Gemmatirosa kalamazoonensis: one gene and its partner. The protein of the gene in region 2 binds, or shares a complex with, the protein of the main gene of each other region. Links are inferred from orthologs where the notes say so. Each region holds a gene or a part of one and is shown on either strand. Other genes may lie near its edges. The genes, in order: dnaX and dnaN.

What was found.
Region 1: the proteins of dnaN (region 2) and dnaX are in contact, whole or in part, in a cryo-EM structure (PDB 8GIZ), measured with the Escherichia coli proteins. The link is inferred for Gemmatirosa kalamazoonensis from one-to-one orthologs.

What each region holds. Positions count from the first base shown.
Region 1 is NZ_CP007128.1:3,340,153-3,346,814, reverse strand. The notes cover bases 2,688-5,539. They hold dnaX (DNA polymerase III subunit gamma/tau), read right to left. Parts: upstream 5,088-5,539; coding sequence 3,288-5,087; downstream 2,688-3,287. Other genes in these bases: J421_RS14420 (threonine aldolase family protein), read right to left, coding at 5,361-5,539; J421_RS14435 (YbaB/EbfC family nucleoid-associated protein), read right to left, coding at 2,782-3,099; recR (recombination mediator RecR), read right to left, coding at 2,688-2,780. Outside these bases: J421_RS14460 (CDP-alcohol phosphatidyltransferase family protein), read right to left, coding at 1-522; J421_RS14455 (GTP-binding protein), read right to left, coding at 575-1,252; J421_RS14450 (roadblock/LC7 domain-containing protein), read right to left, coding at 1,266-1,793; J421_RS14445 (hypothetical protein), read right to left, coding at 1,804-2,184; more of recR, read right to left, coding at 2,181-2,687; more of J421_RS14420, read right to left, coding at 5,540-6,416; J421_RS14415 (hypothetical protein), read right to left, coding at 6,476-6,662. UniProt on the Escherichia coli protein: Part of the beta sliding clamp loading complex, which hydrolyzes ATP to load the beta clamp onto primed DNA to form the DNA replication pre-initiation complex.
Region 2 is NZ_CP007128.1:1,208,786-1,215,504, reverse strand. Bases 2,263-5,171 are described here. They hold dnaN (DNA polymerase III subunit beta), read right to left. Parts: upstream 4,319-5,171; coding sequence 3,206-4,318; downstream 2,263-3,205. Other genes in these bases: dnaA (chromosomal replication initiator protein DnaA), read right to left, coding at 4,719-5,171; J421_RS05360 (P-loop NTPase family protein), read right to left, coding at 2,630-3,181; J421_RS05365 (sugar phosphate isomerase/epimerase family protein), read right to left, coding at 2,263-2,373. Also shown: J421_RS05375 (cupin domain-containing protein), read right to left, coding at 1-495; J421_RS05370 (carbon-nitrogen hydrolase family protein), read right to left, coding at 608-1,396; more of J421_RS05365, read right to left, coding at 1,393-2,262; more of dnaA, read right to left, coding at 5,172-6,245; rpmH (50S ribosomal protein L34), read left to right, coding at 6,507-6,674; rnpA (ribonuclease P protein component), read left to right, coding at 6,691-6,719. UniProt on the Escherichia coli protein: Confers DNA tethering and processivity to DNA polymerases and other proteins. Acts as a clamp, forming a ring around DNA (a reaction catalyzed by the clamp-loading complex) which diffuses in an ATP-independent manner freely and bidirectionally along dsDNA.

The DNA of each region.
Region 1 (6,662 bases), 2.1 Mb from region 2 along the record:
GCGCTCGGCGAGCGTGAGCGCGTAGAACCACGCGTACGCCGACCCGACCCAGATCGACTGGAACGTCGTCTTCCACTTCGCCGGACCGATGGCCGAGATGACGACGCCGCGCCGCTTCGCGTACTGACGGAACACCGTCATGAACAGCTCGCGGCCGAGCACCACGATCACGATCCAGAGCGGCAGCCCCGCGGCGCCCAACGGCGTCACGAAGCGCAGGTCACCGGCGCTCGGCGTCGAGCCGGCGGAGACGTCGAGGAGCGGGCCGCGCTGCAGCGCGTACATCGGCACGAGCGTCGCCACGAGCAGCGCCTTGTCGGCGAGCGGATCGAGCAGGCGGCCGAGATCCGTGACGAGGTTGCGCGTGCGCGCGAGGTGCCCGTCCCAGTAGTCCGTGACCGCCGCCGTGACGTAGAGCACGAACGCCGCGAGGCGTGCGGTCGGCGACGGCGTCAGCGGCAGCAGCGCGATCAGCGGCGCCACTGCGATGCGTGCGGCGGTGATCGCGTTCGGAAGGTTCACGGGCTGCGCGGTCGGGACGTCGATCGCCGGATCGTGGACCGCGTGAAGATAATCAGCCGAGCGACTTGATGACGAGCTTCGCGACCGCCTTCAGCGTGTCGAACACGCCCTCGCCGGTGGAGGCGATCGCCTCGAACGACGGCACGCGCTCCCACCATTCCCCGCTCGGCAGCCGCTCGACGAGCATCGTGCCCGGCTGGAACGGGTTGGGCATCGGCCGGCAGCGCGTCGGCTCCGCGACTTCCCACCCGGGATTCAGCATCGCCTCGAGCTCCTCCACCGGCGCCGCGTTGGGCAGGTCGCGCTTGTTGTACTGCACGACGAACGGGAGCTGCGTCAGGTCGTACCCGTGCTCCGCCATGTTGTCGTACAGGTTCTGCATCGACTCCTGGTTCGCTTCCGCGCGATCGACCTGCGAGTCGGCCACGAACACGACGCCGTCGACGCCCTTCAGAATCAGCTTGCGGCTCGCGTTGTAGTACACCTGCCCCGGCACCGTGTAGAGGTGGAAGCGGGTGCGGAAGCCGCGGATCTCGCCGAGATCGACGGGCAGGAAATCGAAGAACAGCGTGCGCTCGGTCTCCGTGGCGAGCGAGATGAGCTTCCCGCGCGTGTCCGGATTGACCTTGCCGTAGATGTGTTCGAGGTTCGTCGTCTTGCCGCCGAGACCAGGACCGTAGTACACGATCTTGCAGTTGATCTCGCGCGACGCGTAGTTGATCATCGACATCGGTACGCGTCTCCTACGAGAAGAGTCGGTCGATCTCGTCCTCGGCGCCCGCGAGCAGGTCGGCCGGGGCGACGCCGAGCGAGCGCGCGAGCCCGCCGGTGTGCGGGGCGGCGCCGGGGGCGGTGGCGCGCGCGAAGACACCCTCGAACACGCGCGAGAGCTCGTCGACGACGCCCTTCAGCTTCAGCTTCACGAGGCCGAGCGTCGCGCGGTTGTCGAACAGCACGACGAGGATGATGCGGCGCGCGACGTCGGCGAGGAACATCGACTCGCGCTCGCCCTGGTGGAACAGCGTCGTGAAGTCGCGTTCCCCGATGAGCCGCGCGAGCTGGTCGTTCGCGCTGAAGTCGGCCGCGGTGAGCGACGCGAACGCCGTCGCGTCGAACGCGGGCGCCTCACCGATCGTCGCGACGAGCTGCCCCGCCCGGTCGACGAGCAGCGCGCAGCGCGAGTTGCTCTCGTAGAGGAACCGCTGGAGCGATCCGGTGATCGCCTGGAAGTCGTCCTCGGTGAACGACCAACTCGCCGCGCCTGCCGCCATCTCGTGAGTCCTAGGGTCCGTGCCGCTCCAGCAGCTCTTCCACCGCGCGCAGTACCCGCCGCGCCCGGCGGCGCAGCAGCGGGTGCGGCTCCCAGGCGATGTAATCGCGGAGCAGCCGCACGGTATCAACGCTCGGACGGGCCCCGAGGTAACTGATTGCCGCGAATCGGCGCACCGGGTGGTGGCTGAACAGCCCCCGGCGGTTGACGTCGAGCAGCCGGCTCCAGAGCGCGGCGCCGACGGCGATCCCCCCGATGAACCCCAGCGCGGCGAGGGCCGTCGGAGCGAGCGCCGTCGGAGCGAGACGCGTCGAGCCGTGCGCACGAGCGCGGCGCCGCCTCCGCCGTCCACGCCGGGGGACGACCGCGACGCGCGTGCCCCCGAAGCTCACGCCATCTCCCGGCGGGCAGACAGCGCCTGCGCGATCGTGACCCCGTCGGCGTACTCCAGGTCCCCGCCGACCGGCAGCCCACGCGCGATCCGCGTCACGGCGACGCGGCCGCCGGTGGCGGCGGCGAGCGCGCGCTGGACGAACAGCGCCGTGGCCTCGCCCTCGAGGCTCGGATTCGTGGCGAGGATCACCTCGCGCACCTCGTCGTGCCGCGCGCGATCGGTGAGGGCGCCGATCGTGAGGTCCTCGGGCGTGACGCCGTCGAGCGGCGAGAGGCGGCCGCCGAGGACGTGGTACAGCCCCCGATACTCGCCCGTGCGCTCGATGGCGCCGATGTCGGACGCCTCCTCGACGGCGCAGATGACGGTCGGGTCGCGCCGCGGGTCGCGACACACCGCGCAGAGCTCGTCCTCGGAGAGGTTGAAGCAGCGCGCGCACGGCCGCACGCGTTCGGCGAGCGTCATGAGCGCGTCGGCGAGCCGGCGGCTCTGCTCGGGGCGCTGCTTCAGCAGGTAGTACGTGAGCCGCAGCGCCGTCTTGCGCCCGATGCCGGGGAGCTTCGAGAGCTCCGTGGCCAGCTCGTCGATCGCGGACAACTCAGAACGGGAGCTGGAACGGGAGATCGAGCCCGCCCGTGATCTGTCCCATCTGGGCCTGCTGTGCCTCGGCGGCCTTCTTCTGCGCGTCGGAGACGGCGACGAGCACGAGGTCCTCGAGCATCTCGACGTCGTCCGGGTTCACGACGCTCTTGTCGATCGTGACCTTGCGCACGGTGCCCTTGCCGTCCGCCTCGACGGAGACCATGCCGCCGCCGGCGCTGCCGGTGACCGTCTGGTGCTCCAGCGCATCCTGCATCTGCTGCAGCCGCCCCTGCATCTCCTGGGCTTGCTGCATGAGCTTCATGAAATCGGTCATGGCTGAACGATAACAGCGGAAGCGGATGCTGCGGAATCGGGTGCGGCACTGGGAGCATTGAACCGCAGAGGACGCAGAGGACGCAGAGGGGAACCAATTCTCGTTGGTTTGCTCTGCGTCCTCTGCGTCCTCTGCGGTTCACGCACGAAGGCCTCGCGCTCGCCGGGGCTCGACACCGGACATCCCGCTCAATCGAGGAGGTCGAGATCGAGCTCGGAGATCGCCGCGCCAAGCGTGGGGTCGCGCTTCGCGAGCGACGCCATGCGCTCCGCGCGCACGCTCTCCGTAGTGAGGCGCTCCACCGGCGCCGGCGAGTCCGGGGCGCGGACGACGAGGCGCGACGCGTTGGGCACGACGAGGCGCAGCGCGGTGAGCACGTCGTCGCGGCCGCTCTCCAGCGCGAACACGTGCGCGTCGTTCGCTTCCTGCAGCTCCACCGTCACGACGCCGCTCGCGGCGATCGCGACGGGGAGCGTGGCGGCGAGCGCGGTGCCGACGAGCGGACGCGTGCTGCGCGCCTGCTCCACGACCTCCTCCCAACGCTCGGCCAGCGTGTGCACGTCGACCACCGGTGCCGCGCTCGTCGCGCGCGGCGGTGCCGGGCGCTCGAGGACCGTCGTGCCGGCGGCGCGTGCGGGAGCGGCGCTCGCCTCGGGGGGCGGCTCGGGCGGCGCCCAGTCGCCGAATGCGGAGCCCGTGGCGCGTGACTCGGGCTGCGGCCGCGGAGCGGGTTGGGCGCTCGGCGGCGGCGCGGCACGGCGTGGCGGCGGCGCGGGCGTCTCGACCGCGGTGGATGGAACCGAGCGCCGGGCGCCGCCGGCGGCCGAGCCACTCGGCGTCGGCGCGCCACCGAGCTCGCGCAGCACCGACTCGAGATCGACCGCGCGGTCCATGAGCGCGAAGCGGACGAGCAGCGTCTCGAGCAGGAGGCGCTGCTGACCGCTGCGGCGGAAGCGCGGCTCCGCCTCGACGAGGAGCTGCAGCATGCGCAGCAGATCGGCCGGCGCGATGCGCTCGCGGCGCTCGTCGAGCGCCTGTCGCAGCCGCTCGCTGAGGTCCGGCGCCGTCCCGCCGAGCGCGGTGGCGAGCAGCGCGCGCAGCACGTCGCCGAGGCCGGCGAGGAAGAGCGTGAAGTCGACGCCCGCGTCGGCGAGGCGCGCCACCGCAGCGAACACGTCGCCCGCGCGCCGAGCGGCGACGAGGTCGAGGATCGCGAGGTACTCGTCCTCGGGCACGAGGCCTAACGCCTCGGCGACGCGGTCCGTCGTGACGCGCGCGTCGGCGCCGAGCGAGAGGACCTGGTCGGTGAGCGACAGCGCGTCGCGCAGGCCGCCGTCGGCGGCACGGGCGATCATGCCTAACGCTTCCGGCTCGAACGACACGCCTTCGGCCGTCAGCACGGCAGTGAGGCGCTCGCGGATCTCGGCCGGGCCGATGCGGCGCAGGTCGAAGCGCTGTAGCCGGCTGAGGATCGGCGCCGCGGTCTGCGCGATCTTCTGCGGCTCGGTGGTGGCGAACACGAACACGACGCGCGGCGGCGGCTCCTCGAGCACCTTGAGCAGCGCGTTCCACGCCTCGCGCGTGAGCATGTGCGCCTCGTCGACGATGTAGACCTTGTAGCGGTCCTCGCCGGTGGGCGCATACATCGCGCGCTCGCGCAGCTCGCGCGCGTCGTCGACGCTGCGATTGCTCGCCGCATCGATCTCCACGACGTCGAGGCTCGACGCGCCGCTCCAGATGCGGCGGCAGCTCGCGCACTCGCCGCACGGCTCACCGTCGCCCTTCGCGCCGCGCACCTCGCAGTTGAGCGCCATCGCGAGCACGCGGGCGAGCGTCGTCTTCCCGGTGCCGCGCGGGCCGCACAGCAGGTAGCCGTGCGCCACGCGGCCGCGCGCGATCGCCCCCTTCAGCGTGTTCGAGACGTGCGACTGGACCGCGACCTCGGAGAACGACTTCGGGCGGTACTTTCGCGCGAGGGCGAGGGCCATCGGAGGGCAGCGAGGAGCGTGGAGCGAGAGACGAGGCGGGCTCGCGGAATCTCGCGGACGGGCGAGACCGTCGCCAGCGTGCGGCGCGCCACCCCGAAACGCGAACCGGCCGGCGCCTCCCGTGGGGACGGCTGCCGGCCGGATACTCCAGGTCTGACGGAGCTACGTGAGACACCACACGCGGCTGCTACCTGCGGGGTCCTGACCGGGTTAGCGGGCTCGCGCCCTCCGGGACCTGGAGCACCCGTAAGTTAGTCGAGCGCCCGGTCTCACTCAAGCCGCGGAGGCGTGTTCGGCCTCGAGCGCACGCGCGATGGCGTCGGCCGCACGCCGCACGCCGGCTGCGTCGACGTCAAGGTGCGTCACCGCACGCACGCGCGTCGGCGTCCAGAACGAGAGCAGCACGCCGAGCGCGCGCGCGCGGTCGAGCACCGACGTCGCCGTGGGCTGCGGCAGATCGATCATCACGATGTTGGTCTCCGGCGTCACCGCGCGCGCGCCACCCGCACCGTCGATCGCGCGTGCGAGCGCCTGCGCGTTCGCGTGGTCCTCGGCGAGGCGCTCACGGTGGTGCGTGAGGCCGTGCAGCGCGGCCGCGGCGAGCACGCCCGACTGCCGCATGCCGCCGCCGAGCCGTCGACGCACGGCGACGGCGTCCGCCATCGCCGCGGCGGGCCCGGCGAGCACCGCGCCGACGGGCGCGCCGAGCCCCTTCGAGAACGACACCATCACCGTGGTCGACGACGCGGCGAGCCGCGCCTCCGACGCACCGGTCGCGACCGCGGCGTTCCACAGCCGCGCGCCGTCGAGGTGCATGGGCAGTCGGTGCGCGCGCGCGACGTCGGCGATCGCGTCGAGCTCCGAAGCGCTCGTCAGCACGCCGCCGGCGCCGTTGTGCGTGTTCTCCACGCACACCAGGCTCGCCCGCGTCGCGTGCACCGAGGCCGTGTCGGCGACCGCCGCGGCGTCGATCACCCGCCGGCCGGGGCGGAGCGCGACGGGCCGCACCTGCACGCCGACGAGCGCGGCGGCGGCGGCGTGCTCCCAGTCCATGATGTGCGAGGCGCCGTCGAGCAGGATCTCGGTGCCGCGACGAGCGAGCAGCCAGAGCGCGGTCTGGTTCGCCATCGTGCCCGTCGGGAAGAACAGCGCGCGTTCCTTGCCCAGCAGCTCGCACGCGCGCGCCTCGAGGCGTCGCACGGTCGGGTCGCCGTCGAGCACGTCGTCGCCCACCTCCGCGTCGGCCATGGCGCGCCGCATCGCGGGAGTGGGCTTGGTGACGGTATCGCTGCGAAGATCGATCGGGGCTGCGGACGGAGTCGTCGTCATGCGGCACAAGCTAGTCGAGCCGCACGACGACGGGATCCGACCCGCACCTCACGCACTGCTCAGGGCTTCTTCGCGTTCGTGCTGGGCGACTTCACGTCCACCGTGGGGACCTTCACCGCCGTCTTCTTCGATCCCACGGTCGGCCGGTCGACGATCAGCGTGTCCTTCGTCGTGCCGACGGTCGGCGTGTTGATGGTGTCCGTCTTCGTGCCGACGTCGACCGACGGGGTGTGGATCGTGTCGGTC
Region 2 (6,719 bases):
GACGACGAGCACGGGGAAGACGAGGCGCTGCACGAGCGCGGGAACCTCGACCATCGCGAACTCGCTGCGATAGCGCCGCGCCAGGAACGCCGCGTCGAGCGGATGCGGGCGCAGGCTCCCCGTGCGCTTCTGCGACGCGAAGATCGCGGACAGGAAGTACTCCACGTTGTCGGCCGGCTCGACGTATCCCACGCACCGCAGGTCGCGCTCGCCGGCGTTCCAGAAGCGGTGCGCGTCGCCGGCCTCGAAGACGACCTCCTCGCCCGGCCCCGCGAACTCCTCCGGGCCGCCGAGCCGCTGGTACCCGATCCGTCCCTCGACGACGGTGAGCGCCTCGACCTGACGATGGTGCACGTGCATGATCGGGCCGACGCCGGGCGTGACCACGTTCTCCACCTCCAGGCGGTCGCCGCGGGCGCCGGGCACTCGGCGGAGGAACGTCAGGCGCTCGCCGGCGCCGTTGTCGATCGTGTGCGGGTAGGTGTAGCGGGACATGGGTCGCTCGGTGGACTCGGATCGATGAGGAGCGCCGAACGATGCGACGCGCGCACGCCGCGCGACCGGGTCGATCGACCCACGAGCGCGCCGTGTCCTAACGGCCGAGCGGTCACGCCGAACGACAGCGCGACGCGAGCAGCCCCGTCGCCGCGTCGAGGTCGAGGTCCGCCACGAGCAGCCCGTCCGTGCCGTACGGCTGCCACGCCAGCAGCGTCCCGTCCGGTCTGACGATCGCCGACGTCGTCGGCGATCCATCGCTCGCGACGTTCACGCTGGCGAACCAGCAGCCGTTCTCCGCCGCGCGGCAGAGCATCGCCTTCTCGTGGAACGTGTTGCGCGGGTCGTCGAACGACGTCGGACGGAAGCTGCCCGGCTCCGCCTCGTGGAAGTGCGGGTGGAACACCACCTGCGCACCGCGCCGCGCCGCCCAGCGTACCGTCTCCGGGTAGCGCCACCCTTCGTGGCAGATCGCGATGCCGAACGTCAGCACGCCGATCGTGAAGCACCGCCGCTCGCTCCCCGGCGAGAAGAGGCTCTCCTCCGACGGGTCGAGCTGCACCTTGTCCTGGAAGCCGAGGAGCGTGCCGTCCCGGTCGACGACGAGCGCCGTGATACGAGGCGCGCCGTCGACGAGCCGCTCGGTGCCTAACACCACCGCCACGTTCGCGGCGGCGGCCGACTCCGCGATGCTCGACCACGCGCGCGCGAGGAACGCCTCGTCGGGCGGCGGGAGCGTGCTACCGGGTGTGCGGTAGCCGGGCACGTAGCACTCCGGGAAGCAGACGATGTCGGCCCGCGCGGCAGAGGCGCGCTCGATGGCCGCGCGCGCCAGGGTGACCGATTCGTCGCGGGTGGTCGCGGGGTGGATGTTGGCGAGCGCAACGCGAACGGTGCTCATGTCACGCCCGCCCTCCTCAGGACCGCCATGGTGGCCTCGAGGGCCAGGCGGGCGCTGTCCTCGGGCGACATCCCATCGGGAATGCGCGGGCCGATCGTCTCGGGCGCCACGCCGCCCCGATACCCGATCGCCGCGAGCGCCTGGAAGAAACCGACCAGATCGATCACGCCCTCGCCCGGGAGCAGCCGCATGTCGTCGCGCACGTCGTCGGGCGGCATCGCTCGGGCATCCGAAACGTGGACATGGACGATGCGCGACGCGCTCGCCGCGCGGATGTCAGTCGTCGTGCCGCCCGCGTGATGCCAGTGCCACGCGTCGAGCGTCACGCCGACGTTGGGCCCCGACGCCTCGCAGAGCGCGAGCGTCTCGGGCAGCGTCCACACGAAGGGCACCGGCGGCGGGGCGTCGGGCGGCGTACCTTCGCGGCGCCGGCGGAACACGCGCGGTCCGAGGAACTCGAGGCCCAGCCGCACGTCGTGCGGCGCGAGCACCGCGGCCACCGCCGACAGGCGGCGCCGCACGCGCGCCCAGTGCTCGGCCTTCGGCTGTCCGTTAGGCGTCGTGGCGCCCAGCACGAGCTGAAAGCGACTGCACCCGATCGCGCGGCAGAACGCCGCGTCCTGGTCCAGCGTCGGTAGCTGCGCCGCGAACGCCGCCTCGTCGGGGCCGAGCGTGCCCTGCATCGGCAGGTTGGTGATGGTGGGCACGATCGCCAGCTCGGCCAGCAGCGCCCGCGTGGCCTCGACGCCGGCGGTCTTCGCCGGTCCGAACGCCCAGTCGATGCCTGCGTATCCGACGCGCGCCGCGAGCCGGGCCTGCTCGGGCCACACGACGCCGCGGGCCACTGCCCACGGCGGGAGCGATACGAACATCGCGGCAGCGGGCGCGCGCGGCAGCGCGAGCGCCGCGGCGCCTAACGCCGAGCGTGTCAGGAACTCCCGTCGACCGATTCGACCGCTCGCGTCGGAGGCGGACATGTGTGCGACCCTCAGAACAGCCGCTGGCTAGGCGGCGTGATGCCGGCCAATCGCAGGTGGACGGCCACCTGCCCCGGTGATGCGCGTGATGCTCCAGCGCCTTGGCGAGCAGCAGCGACCGCGGCATCCGCACCCGGAAGAAGGCTACCTCGTCGTCGAGCGCTGCCGGGCGTCGGCGGCGCGCCGCGGTCCACCCAGTTGCTGGCTGCTCTCGAGTGAAGCATCGCACCTCGGCAGGTGAGTGCCTAACGACTCCTCAGCCGGCGTCGCGCAGACGAGCGACGTGCCCTTCGAGCGCCGCGACACCGACGGCGGGCTCCGTGGCCGTCGTGTCCAGCACCGGCACGTCCAGCGCGTCGGCCTGGCCGCGCAGGTACGCTGCCCACGCGTCCATCTGCGCCGTGGCGAGCTCCGGCTGCCCGCGCGATCCCCGCAGGCGCGCGTTACGCTCGGCGTACGCGCAGTCGACGAGCACCACCGCCCCGCGTACGATCCCGTGCCGCGCGAGCGTGTCCCGCGCCGCCCGCGGGCGCACCGACCCGTCGAGCACCGCCACCGCGACGCGGTCGTCGTTGCGCGCGAGGCGCTCGATCCACGTGTCGAGCGCCCACGCCTGGAATCCCTCGCCGCCGCCGAAGCGTGCAGCGATCTCCGCCTCGGACGGGATGCCCATCGTGTCGAGCTCGTAGCAGCCCACCCCCCGCAGCCCGAGCGCGGCGAGGCCGCGGACCAGCGTCGACTTGCCCGCACCCGACGCGCCGGTGACGACCAGAATCGCGGGCGGCTCCGGTGCGGAGGTGGCGCTCACCGCGCGCCTAACGCGCGGGCACCGTCAGTCCATCAGGCGCAGCGGCATCACGAGGCACAGATACTTCGCCGGATTGTCCCACCCCTCCGGCTCCACCGTGGCCGCGCGCTCCGGCGCCTTGAACGTCAGCTTCACTTCCTCCGACGGCATGTAGCGCAGGATCTCGAGCAGGTACGCCGCGTTGAACCCGATGTCGAGCGGATCGCCATCGTAGCGGATCGGCAGCTCGTCCTGCGCCTCGCCGAGGTCCGGCGTCTGCACCGAGAACTTCAGCATCCCCGCGTTGAACGACAGCCGGATGCGGTGCGTCTGGTCCGAGGCGATCACCGACATGCGCTTCAGCGCCGACGTCAGCGATCCCTTGTCCGCGACGGCGACCTTGTCGTTGTCCTTCGGGATCACCTGCTCGTACGGGGGATACGGCCCCTCGATCAGGCGCGTGAACACGCTCGTCAGCGGCGAGCGGAAGCCGAGGTGGTTGTCGCCGCGCGCGATCTCGAGGTCCTCGTCGGCGGGGAAGAGCCGGCGGATCTGCTCCAGCGCCTTCGGCGGCACGATGAGATCGCCGCTCGGCGCGCCGGCCGACGCGATCGGCACCTCCATCTTCGCCAGCCGGTGCCCGTTCGTCGCCACCATGCGCATGCGATCCGGGCGCAGCTCCCAGAGCACGCCGTTCAGGATCGGGCGGCTCTCCTCCGTGCTCACCGCGAACGCCGTGTGCGTGATGAGCTGCTGCAGCTCGCCGCTCTTCACCCGCCAGCTCTGATCGAACTTCACGCCGGGGAACGCCGGAAACTCGTCCTTCGGCAGGCCTAACAGCTTGAACCGCGACCGGCCGCACTCGAGCGTCACCCGCTGCTCGCCGGCGGCCGCCACCTTCACCGGCGACGGCGGCAGCTCGCGCGCGATCTCGCTCAGCTTCTTCGCCGGGATCGTGATCGCGCCCGCCGTCTCCACGTCGGCCGCCACCTCCGTGCTCACGGCGATGTCGAGGTCCGTCCCGGACAGGCGGATCCCCCGCTCGGTGGTCTCGAGGAGGATGTTGGAGAGCACCGGGAGCGTCGTCTTGGCCGGGATGCTCGCCGCGACGGCGCCGAGGCCTTCCTGCAACTTCTCCCGTGAGATCGTGAAGCGCATCGAGACTGGGACAGGACGGGTTTCTGGGGAGGACCGGGGTCGTCCGGGGCGAATACTAAGCGCCGCCGGGGCGGTTTGGACAGGATGAGCCGGACGGCCAGGATGGACCCCAACAACAGAGTGCGCTTCGTCGTCTTTCCATCCTGTCCGTCCCGTTCATCCTGTCGACAACGTCGTTCTGCTGTAATGCTGTTCTTGATATAGAAAGACCAGCAACAGCAGTAGAGTCTGTGGACTCGTCGACAGATCCCGGAACTCCCGTCGGCGTACCGACTTCCGCCGTGGGAACCGGTGTGGACTCCGGCGTGGAGAACCGCCGCCGCGGGGAGAAACCCGGGCGCCGACGCCCCCACCGATCGGCCGCGCGTGGAGATCCGCGGAGTGCTGTGGAGAACGACCGTCAGGTGCGCAGCGTTTCCAACATCCCGCGGACCTTCTCCACACGCGCCCGGAACCGCTCGTCCTCGCCGATCATCTCCGCCGCGCGCTCCAGCGAGTGGATCACCGTCGAGTGGTCGCGCCCGCCGAACGCGTTGCCGATCTCCACGAGCTGGAGGCCGAGCAGCTCGCGGCACAGCAGCATCGCCACCTGCCGCGGCGTCGTCAGCGTCTTCGTGCGCGTCTTCGACTGCAGCCCCTCCGGCGTCACGCCCCACTCCGCGGCCACCATCTGCTGGATCGTCATCACCGACAGCGCGGCGTGCTGCGCGAACTTCGTCGTCGGCGACGCCGTGTACACCCGACTCCCGAGTCCCCCCCGAGTCCCGAGTCCCGAGTCCCGAGTCCCGATCCCGATCGCGTCCTCCGAGCGGATCTTGTCGCGCAGCGCCTCGCGCGCGAGCTCGATCGTGATGTCCTTGTGCTTCAGGCTCGCGAACGCCAGCAGCTTGATGATCGACCCCTCCAGCTCGCGCACGCTCGACGTCACGTGCTCGGCGATGAACTCGATCACCTCGTCGGGGATGGAGCTCTCCAGGTGGTCCAGCTCCGCCTTCTTCCGCAGGATCGCGACGCGGTGCTCGAACTCCGGAAGGTCGACGTTCGTCACCATCCCCCACTCGAAGCGCGACACGAGGCGCCCCTCGAGCCCCGGGATCTCCTTCGGCGGGCGGTCGCTCGTGAGACAGATCTGCCGCCCGGCCTCGTAGATCGCGTTGAACGTGTGGAAGAACTCCTCCTGCGTCGTCTCCTTGCCGCGCAGGAACTGCACGTCGTCGACGAGCAGCAGGTCGGTCTCGCGGTAGCGGCGGCGGAAGTCGAGCGTCGTGCGTCCCTGGATCGCAGCGACGAACTCGTTCGTGAACTGCTCGGTGTTCACGTAGGTGACCCGGGTGTGCGGGTTGCGCTCGAGCAGCGCGTGCGCGACGGCCTGGATGAGGTGCGTCTTGCCGAGCCCCGTGTCGCCGTAGATGAACAGCGGGTTGTAGACCTTCCCCGGCGCCTGCGCCGCGCCTAACGCCGCCGCCGCCGCGACGTCGTTCGACTTGCCGATCACGAAGTGGTCGAACGTGTAGCGCGGATTCAGGGGCGCCGACACGACGCGCTGCTGGGTCGGGACTCGGGACTCGGGACTCGCGACTCGTCCGGCACCCGAGTCCCGAGTCCCGAGTCCCGAGTCCCGCGCTGGCGCCGGCGGCGGCTCGACGAGGAAATCCATCTGCGCCCGCTTCTTCCGGTCCTCGTGCACCTTGAACGTCACCGCCACGGGATGGCCGAGGGCGACCGGGCCGAACGAGGCGAGGAGCGCCGCGTGCTTCGACTCGTTCCAGTCGGCCGCGAACTGGTCCGGCGCGCCGATCACGATCGTGTCCCCGTCCAGCGCGAGTGCTTCCGTCGGCTCGAGCCAGGTCCGGTACGTGGACTCGGGGAGCTCTGCGCGGGCGCGGAGGAGCAGGCGCTCCCAGACTTCGGCGGCCGACAGCGACATGCGGGCGGAACGGGTGAGGCAGACGGGAAAGGGGCCGCGAACGTAGCCCCGCCCATGTGGAAAAGTCAACGCGATCGCGCCCGATCCGTGGACAAGTACCCCGATCCTGTGGGAAACTTGCCCGGAGTCACGAACCCGTGCGATGTTCCCCCCCGCGCGCTCGCCGACCGCTGCTCCACCGGTTGACGCAACTCCAACCCCCGACTACGTTTAGCGGTCTGCGCCGTAAAGTTCGACCAGTACCTGCCGGAGCGTTTTCCCATGGGCAAGCCCACGTATCGTCCCCGCAACAAGCGTCGTATCCGGACGCACGGCTTCCGCACCCGGATGGCCGACAAGTGGGGGCGTGAAGTCCTCAGCCGCCGCCGCAAGAAGGGGCGGAAGCGCCTGACCGTTCAGCTGCCGTCGAAGTACGCCGCCGGCGCCTGACGAGCCTTCGGGCTCCGTGCCGGCGCCCCTCCCGGGAGTCGGCGC